DNA from 2 places in the Nitrosococcus halophilus Nc 4 genome. Region 2 is predicted to be linked to the other one. Evidence: predicted binding sites of a transcription regulator. Region 2 holds the regulator's gene; the other holds the start of a gene.
What was found. The regulator sigma-54, encoded in region 2, starts transcription at its own class of promoters, with help from an activator protein. The targets are predictions, from matches to a motif close to TGGCANGNTNCNTGCTT.
Positions count from the first base shown of each region.

Region 1: the regulator sigma-54 is predicted to act here: its motif matches at 2,101-2,117, upstream of flgB (flagellar basal body rod protein FlgB).

Region 1 is NC_013960.1:2,395,961-2,399,333, reverse strand. Features, by position in the region: gene flgE (flagellar hook protein FlgE) at 1-511, opposite strand, end outside; gene NHAL_RS11300 (flagellar hook assembly protein FlgD) at 536-1,216, opposite strand; gene flgC (flagellar basal body rod protein FlgC) at 1,239-1,652, opposite strand; gene flgB (flagellar basal body rod protein FlgB) at 1,657-2,058, opposite strand; gene NHAL_RS11285 (SDR family NAD(P)-dependent oxidoreductase) at 2,370-3,227, shown strand; gene NHAL_RS11280 (SirB2 family protein) at 3,272-3,373, opposite strand, start outside.
Region 2 is NC_013960.1:328,622-331,994, forward strand. Features, by position in the region: gene ptsN (PTS IIA-like nitrogen regulatory protein PtsN) at 1-263, opposite strand, end outside; gene hpf (ribosome hibernation-promoting factor, HPF/YfiA family) at 277-603, opposite strand; gene NHAL_RS01635 (RNA polymerase factor sigma-54) at 630-2,078, opposite strand; gene lptB (LPS export ABC transporter ATP-binding protein) at 2,146-2,871, opposite strand; gene lptA (lipopolysaccharide transport periplasmic protein LptA) at 2,885-3,373, opposite strand, start outside.

The DNA of each region.
Region 1 (3,373 bases), 2.0 Mb from region 2:
CCGCAGGCAGATTAGCCCCTATACTAACTTGGCTGGTTGCTTGGGGAGTACCCGCCGAGGTGGGAAGCCGCACCGGCTGGGAGCTTTCCAAACTCGATGCGGTAACGGTGCCGTCCTGGTTGACGGGATAAGTGCGCAAAAACTGACCCGCGCCATTAACCACATAGCCATCCTTATTGATACTAAAGGCACCTGCCCGGGAATAGACCAATTCATTGTTGGTTAAGTTGGGGGACAAAGCAAAAAACCCCCGACCACTAACCGCCAGATCCAGAATGTTTTGCGTGAAGTCTAAATTTCCCTGATCAAACTGCTGGGCTGCCCGGTTGAGCAGAACACCACTGCCCACCGCCGTCTTCGGGCTACCGAAAGAGGAAACGGCAAAAATATCGGCAAATTCGGCCCGCGACCTTTTAAAACCCGTAGTGTTGGCATTGGCGATATTATTTGAGACCACATCCAGATCAGAGGATGCGGCATTCAGACCACTAAGCGAAGTATTAAACGACATAACATTTCTCCTCGGCCCAAGACCCTATAAAATTTGTTCCACTTGACCAAAAGGCACCGACCCCTGCCCCGCCAGATTGAGCGTCAACCCCTCGCCCCCTTCCCCGATAACCACGCTGTCCACCCGCGCTACCGTAAATGAAGGCAAGGCTTGGGGGCTGCCATCGACCACTCCTTCCACCTTGAATTGATAAAGCCCAGGCGCGGCTGAGGTCCCATCCTCCTTGAAGCCATCCCAGGCAAAGTGAACGGTTCCGCTTTGGCCTGCTCCCAGATCTAAGGACCGGACCAACTGGCCGGATTGATCAAAAATTTTCAATTGCAGGCTGCTTGCTTCTGAAGGCAACTTGACAGCTCCCCGCAAAGAGCCCTCCGCCTCCAGCGCACCGAACTCCGAAGGCACTAATACCGAGCGGCCAACTAAACCCGAAGCTTGCAGCGCTTGATTGGACTGCATGGAACCGCTGAGTTCTTTAAAGGAGTTTTGTAGATCTTGAATTCCACTCACCGTCCCAAACTGAGCCATCTGGCCAAGGAAGGTGCTATTATCCATGGGCTCAAAAGGGTCCTGATGATTAAGCTGGGTGGTCATTAATTTCAGAAATTGCTCTAACCCCAATTCGGTGTTTTGAGGCTTTTTATCGGGTGGTCGGGTCAGCCCTAATTCTTTATAAATATCCAGGTTGGAATGGGTGGCGGTAACCATTATTTGATGCTTTCCCTATCCGCTATTCACCCAATTGCAGGGTGCGTAACAGTAACTGTTTGGAAGTATTGGCAACCTCCACGCTGTTCTGATAACTGCGTGAAGCCGAAATCATATTGGCCATTTCCTCAATGGGATTCACATTAGGATGAAAAATGTATCCTGCCTCGTTGGCCATGGGGTGATCAGGAGCATACTCCTGCTGTAGCGGAGCCTTGCTCTCCACCACTCCCAACACTTGCACCCCTCCTGTAGCCTCCTCTTGATTAAAATCATTCAACACAGTAGCAAATACCGGATGGCGGGCCCGATAAGTCTGATTTACGCTACTGCTGACACTATCGGCATTGGCGAGATTGCTGGCGGTAGTATTCAGCCGCAAGGTTTGGGCACTCATCGCAGTGCCCGAAATATCGATGATGTTGAACAACGACATGGCGCTACTCTCCCTTCAGGGCCGACTGCAATCCTTTAAAGCTGCCACTCAGGAAGTGGAGGCTGGCTTGATATTGGAGCGCATTCTGCATGAATTTTCCGTGCTCCACCTGGCTATCCACCGTATTGCCGTCGATGGAAGCTTGCAGGGGAAGGCGATAAAGGGCCTCTCCTCCAGGGGGATGCCCTGCCGCAGAAGGCAAATGCCTCCCATGGGTGACTTGCAGTGGCAGGGCTGCTCCCTGGCCCTGAGCCTGCTGCAGGGCCGTTTTAAAATCGATATCCCTTGCCTTATAGCCCGGCGTATCAGCATTAGCGAGATTGGCTGCCAATAATTCGGCGCGCCGAGACCAAAGGCTCAAAGCATAAGGATGAATTCCCAATGCCGAATCAAAGGAAATAGACATAACTCACTCCCGGCAATCAATAAACTGAATTACCCTAAAGATAGGCAAGGGTTATGCCACCTAGGAGTAGTGCTAAAAATCAGATAGATAGAAACTAAAGGCTTACCGACAGGCTACCCTCACCCGGCAAATAATTGCCGCAGGCGGCAATAGCGCTTGCCTTGTCATCCTGGCATACTTTGTTGCCTGGGCCCCAGAGACCGGGTTGAGATGGGTGCAGTTTGCCTCTGGTGAGGTGGACGTAATGGCGCAGACTAGGTTGCAAGCGACGATTAAGTTAACATACAAGAAAAACTACGCTGTAAGCACTTATGATCCAGAATTTTGCTTCTAAATCCGTGTTGGTGACGGGTTGCTCTAGCGGCATTGGTCGCTGCGTTGCCAAGGGATTACAAACCCGCGGTTATCGTGTCTTCGCCACGGCACGCCAAACCCAAGATCTTGAAGAACTCACGGCTGAGGGCCTAGAAGCCATTCCCCTTGAACTCAGCGATGATGCCTCCATTGCTAATACAGTGGACACCGTTCTGGAACGAACGGAGGGACAACTTTATGCCCTGTTCAATAATGCAGCTTACGGCCAGCCGGGTGCCGTGGAAGATTTACGCCGGGAAGTATTGCGGGCCCAATTAGAAACCAATACCCTAGGGACTCAGGAATTGACCAACCGCCTGATCCCCGCCATGCGCAATCAAGGTGCGGGCCGCATCATTTATAACAGTTCTGTGCTCGGCTTTATCGCCTTGCCCTTTCGCGGAGCTTATAACGCCAGCAAATATGCTTTGGAAGCCTTAGCAGACACCCTTCGCCTAGAGCTTTATGGAAGCGGAATTAGGGTCTCTGTTATTGAGCCCGGACCCATCAGCAGCCAATTCCGCCACAACTCATACCGGAAGTACCTGGAAAACATCGACCCTGAACACAGCGCTCACCGCCAAACCTATCGCGCTATGGAGCAACGCCTAAAAAAACGCGGGCCCGCCGTCCCCTTTACCCTTCCCCCTGAGTCCGTACTCAAAAAAGTCATCCATGCTCTAGAATCACCGCGGCCCCGAGCACGCTATTATGTCACTGTTCCTACTCATGTTTTTGCCGCCCTGAAACGCCTGCTTCCCCATACCGCCATGGACTGGGTACTTCACCGAGTTTCTCATAACGAAAACCGATAACTATGGCGCCATTGGATGCCCCGCACAGGAAACCTTCAAACCCATTAACCCCATGGAAAAGGAACCTTGCCGCGGGCGACCCAAACCATATAACCAAATAGGGCCAGGGCCACACACCCTGCAGTGATCCGAATGGGCTTAGTCCG
Region 2 (3,373 bases):
TCGATTCCCTGGTCCAGGCGGACGAATGCCGCGAGGGTGTGTTGGTTGCCAGCCATGCGGGCATGGGGGATGGCGATCCCATCCCCAAGACCGGTGCTGCCAAGACGTTCCCTGGCAAGTAGGCAATCGAAAACATCCGTCGAGTCCAGGTCATCCGTGCCCCGGGCAAGCAACTCGCTGAGCCGCTCTAGCACCCGTTTTTTGCTGCCTGCAACGGCACCCACAGCGATTTGTTCTGGGATGAGGAGCTCGGTAATCTGCATGGCTTTGGTTAATCTATCCTTGCTGCTGCTTTTTCATTACCCCCTCACTACGGCGGTGGTCGGTCAGTTTCTCCCGGTGCTTTTTAATCTGCCGATCTAATTTGTCCACTAGATCGTCAATGGCGGCATACATGTCCTCGTCTTCGGCGGAGGCAAATACATTGGCTTTGCTGACATGCAGTGTTGCTTCAGCTTTCTGCCTCTTTTTTTCAACACTAAGGACGACGTGAATATTAGTCAATTGATCAAAGTGGCGTTCTAGGCGCTCGCACTTATTTTCCACATAGCTCCGCAGGGCTTGAGTGATTTCAACGTGATGGCCAGTGAGATTCACTTGCATGGGTTGCTCCTTAATTATTTTGCGTTTTAGATCAATCTTTTTCGTTCATTGGAAGGGGGGATATTCAAGTTTTCCCGATACTTGGCGATGGTACGCCGTGCCACTTTAATTCCTTGTTCGGATAAGATTTGCGCGATTTTGCTATCGCTTAGGGGTTTGCGGGGCTCTTCCCCAGCAATCAGCTTCTTGATAAGGGCACGGATGGCAGTTGCGGAACACTCTCCGCCACTGTTGGTAGCCACATGGCTGGAAAAAAAGTATTTTAGCTCATAGATTCCTCGGGGGGTATGCATATATTTGTTGGTCGTGACCCGAGAGATGGTGGATTCATGCATGGAGACGGCTTCTGCAATATCGTGGAGCACTAAAGGGCGCATGGCTTCTTCGCCGTGTTCAAGAAATCCCTGCTGGCACTCCACAATGCAGCAAGCAACTTTGAGCAATGTTTCATTGCGGCTATGTAAACTTTTAAGGAACCAGCGAGCTTCTTGGAGCTGGTTTTTGAGATAGCTGTTGGTGAGGCTATCATCAGCCCGCCGGATTAGGCTGGCATACTGGGTATTGACCCGCAGACGTGGCGCGATATCAGGATTAAGTTCAACATGCCAACTGTTACTTTGCTTGGTGACATAGACATCAGGTACTACGTATTCGGTTTTACTGGGTTGTATTTGGGTCCCTGGCCGTGGGTTGAGGGATTGGATCAGGTGGATAGTTGCCCCTAATTCTTGTTCCGAGAGTTTCATTGCCCGCATCAATTGGGCATAGTCCCGTTTACCCAGTGTGGCGATATGTTGGGACAACAACAGCGTTGCTTCTTCTAGCCAGGGGGTGCCCGGGGGGTATTGTTTCAGCTGTAACAGCAGGCACTCGCCTAAGTCACGAGCCCCGGCACCAGGAGGGTCGAAATTTTGTATTTGATGCAACATGACTTCCACTTCCCCAGGCTCAACCTCAATGTCCTCTCCTAGGCTTTGCTGTATCTCCTCAAGGGTGCTGCACAAATAGCCTTCTTCATTAATCGAATCGATGATGGCGGTGGCAATGGCGAGATCTTTCTCGTTAGTCGCTACCAAACGGGCCTGCCAGAGCAAGTGTTCTTGTAAGGTTTCTTCCCGATTGCCTTGGTTTTCCAGATCGGGTAGGGATTCATCTCCAGAAGCAGCGGGCAGCGGTAAGCTGTCATAGATATCGTTCCAACTGCTATCTACCGGCAATTCGTCGGGGATTGCCTCGCCCAGTGAGGCATTTAATTCATTGCCCTCAGGGGTAATGGCTTCCCTTACTTCATCGGTATCTAAAGATTCCTGCCCCTCTTCGCTTTCACTTTGCTCAAGCAGTGGATTTGATTCTAGCGCCTGTTGGATTTCCGTTTGTAATTCCAAGGACGAGAGCTGCAACAGGCGAATGGCTTGTTGCAACTGGGGCGTCATCGTGAGTTGTTGCCCAAGGCGTAGTTGGAGAGAGGTTTTCATACCTGAGCTCTACTTGCTATTGGATTACTATTTATTATAGACAGCAATAAACATGCCATGATAGCTATTAAAGATGAAAATTGTACCCCAAATAAACTTCCTTTACTCGTTCATTGTTCAGAATTTCCTGAGGTTGACCTTTGGCGATGACTTCGCCTTCATTCACAATATAAGCATACTGACAGATTCCTAGGGTTTCCCGGACATTGTGGTCGGTAATTAAGACCCCGATCCCCCGTTCCGTCAGTTGCCGGATGATACCCTGGATGTCTAGCACCGAAATAGGGTCTACTCCGGCAAAAGGCTCGTCTAATAGTATAAATTGCGGTTCTACTGCCAGGGCGCGGGCAATTTCAACCCGTCGCCGTTCTCCGCCGGAGAGGCTCATCCCCAAGGTATTTTTCACATGGGTAATATTGAGTTCATGCAACAGCTCGTCCACTAGTTGTCGGCGAGCCGGTTTTGTCAGATCGCTCCGGGTTTCTGCAATGGCCATAATATTTTCGGCTACGGTCAGCTTCCGGAAAACCGAGGCCTCTTGGGGTAGATAGCTGATCCCTAAACGGGCCCGGCGGTGAATGGGGTAGCGGGTGATCTCGTGGTGATCTAGGGATATGAGGCCTTTGTCGATTGAAATTAAGCCCACTAGCATGTAGAAACAGGTTGTCTTACCGGCGCCATTGGGGCCGAGTAGGCCCACGACCTCGCCGCTTGAGAGTTCTAGAGAAACATCCCTGACCACCCAGCGGGATTGGTAGCATTTGGCAAGATGATAGGCTGATAGCCTGCTCATGGGGTAATAGGATTTATTCCCCGTGCCCATTTAGCAAGCGAATAAAGTCGGCATGGACCCAACCTTCTATTGATTCGCCTTCGGCAAGTGTGGAGATATGTAGCCATTCCGCTTGTCGTTCTAAGATGGTGATGGGCGTTCGGGGCGGGAGGAGGGCTGCTTTGCTGTAATCGGTGTCGGGACCGGTGCGTAAGTTTAGCCAAGTTGTGGTTCGCCCATGGGCTAATTCAGGATTGAGCGCCTGGTTATCACCTTCTTGATTTTCCGGGGGCTCTGGCTCTGCCGGGATGGGGGTTGAGCTTTCAGGAGTAGGTTCACTGCCGGGAGTATTACTGTTGTCAGGACGGATCGTAACGTGGACTCGGCCATCCCCCGTCTTGGAGCCTTCCCCCCTCACAATGTCATGTTCTGTTTCGTAGACGATACGATCACCGGTAAATTCATTGGCACCCTGCCAGACATGAGCCTTTTGTAAAAGATAAATGGTTGCCGTGTTGGCGTG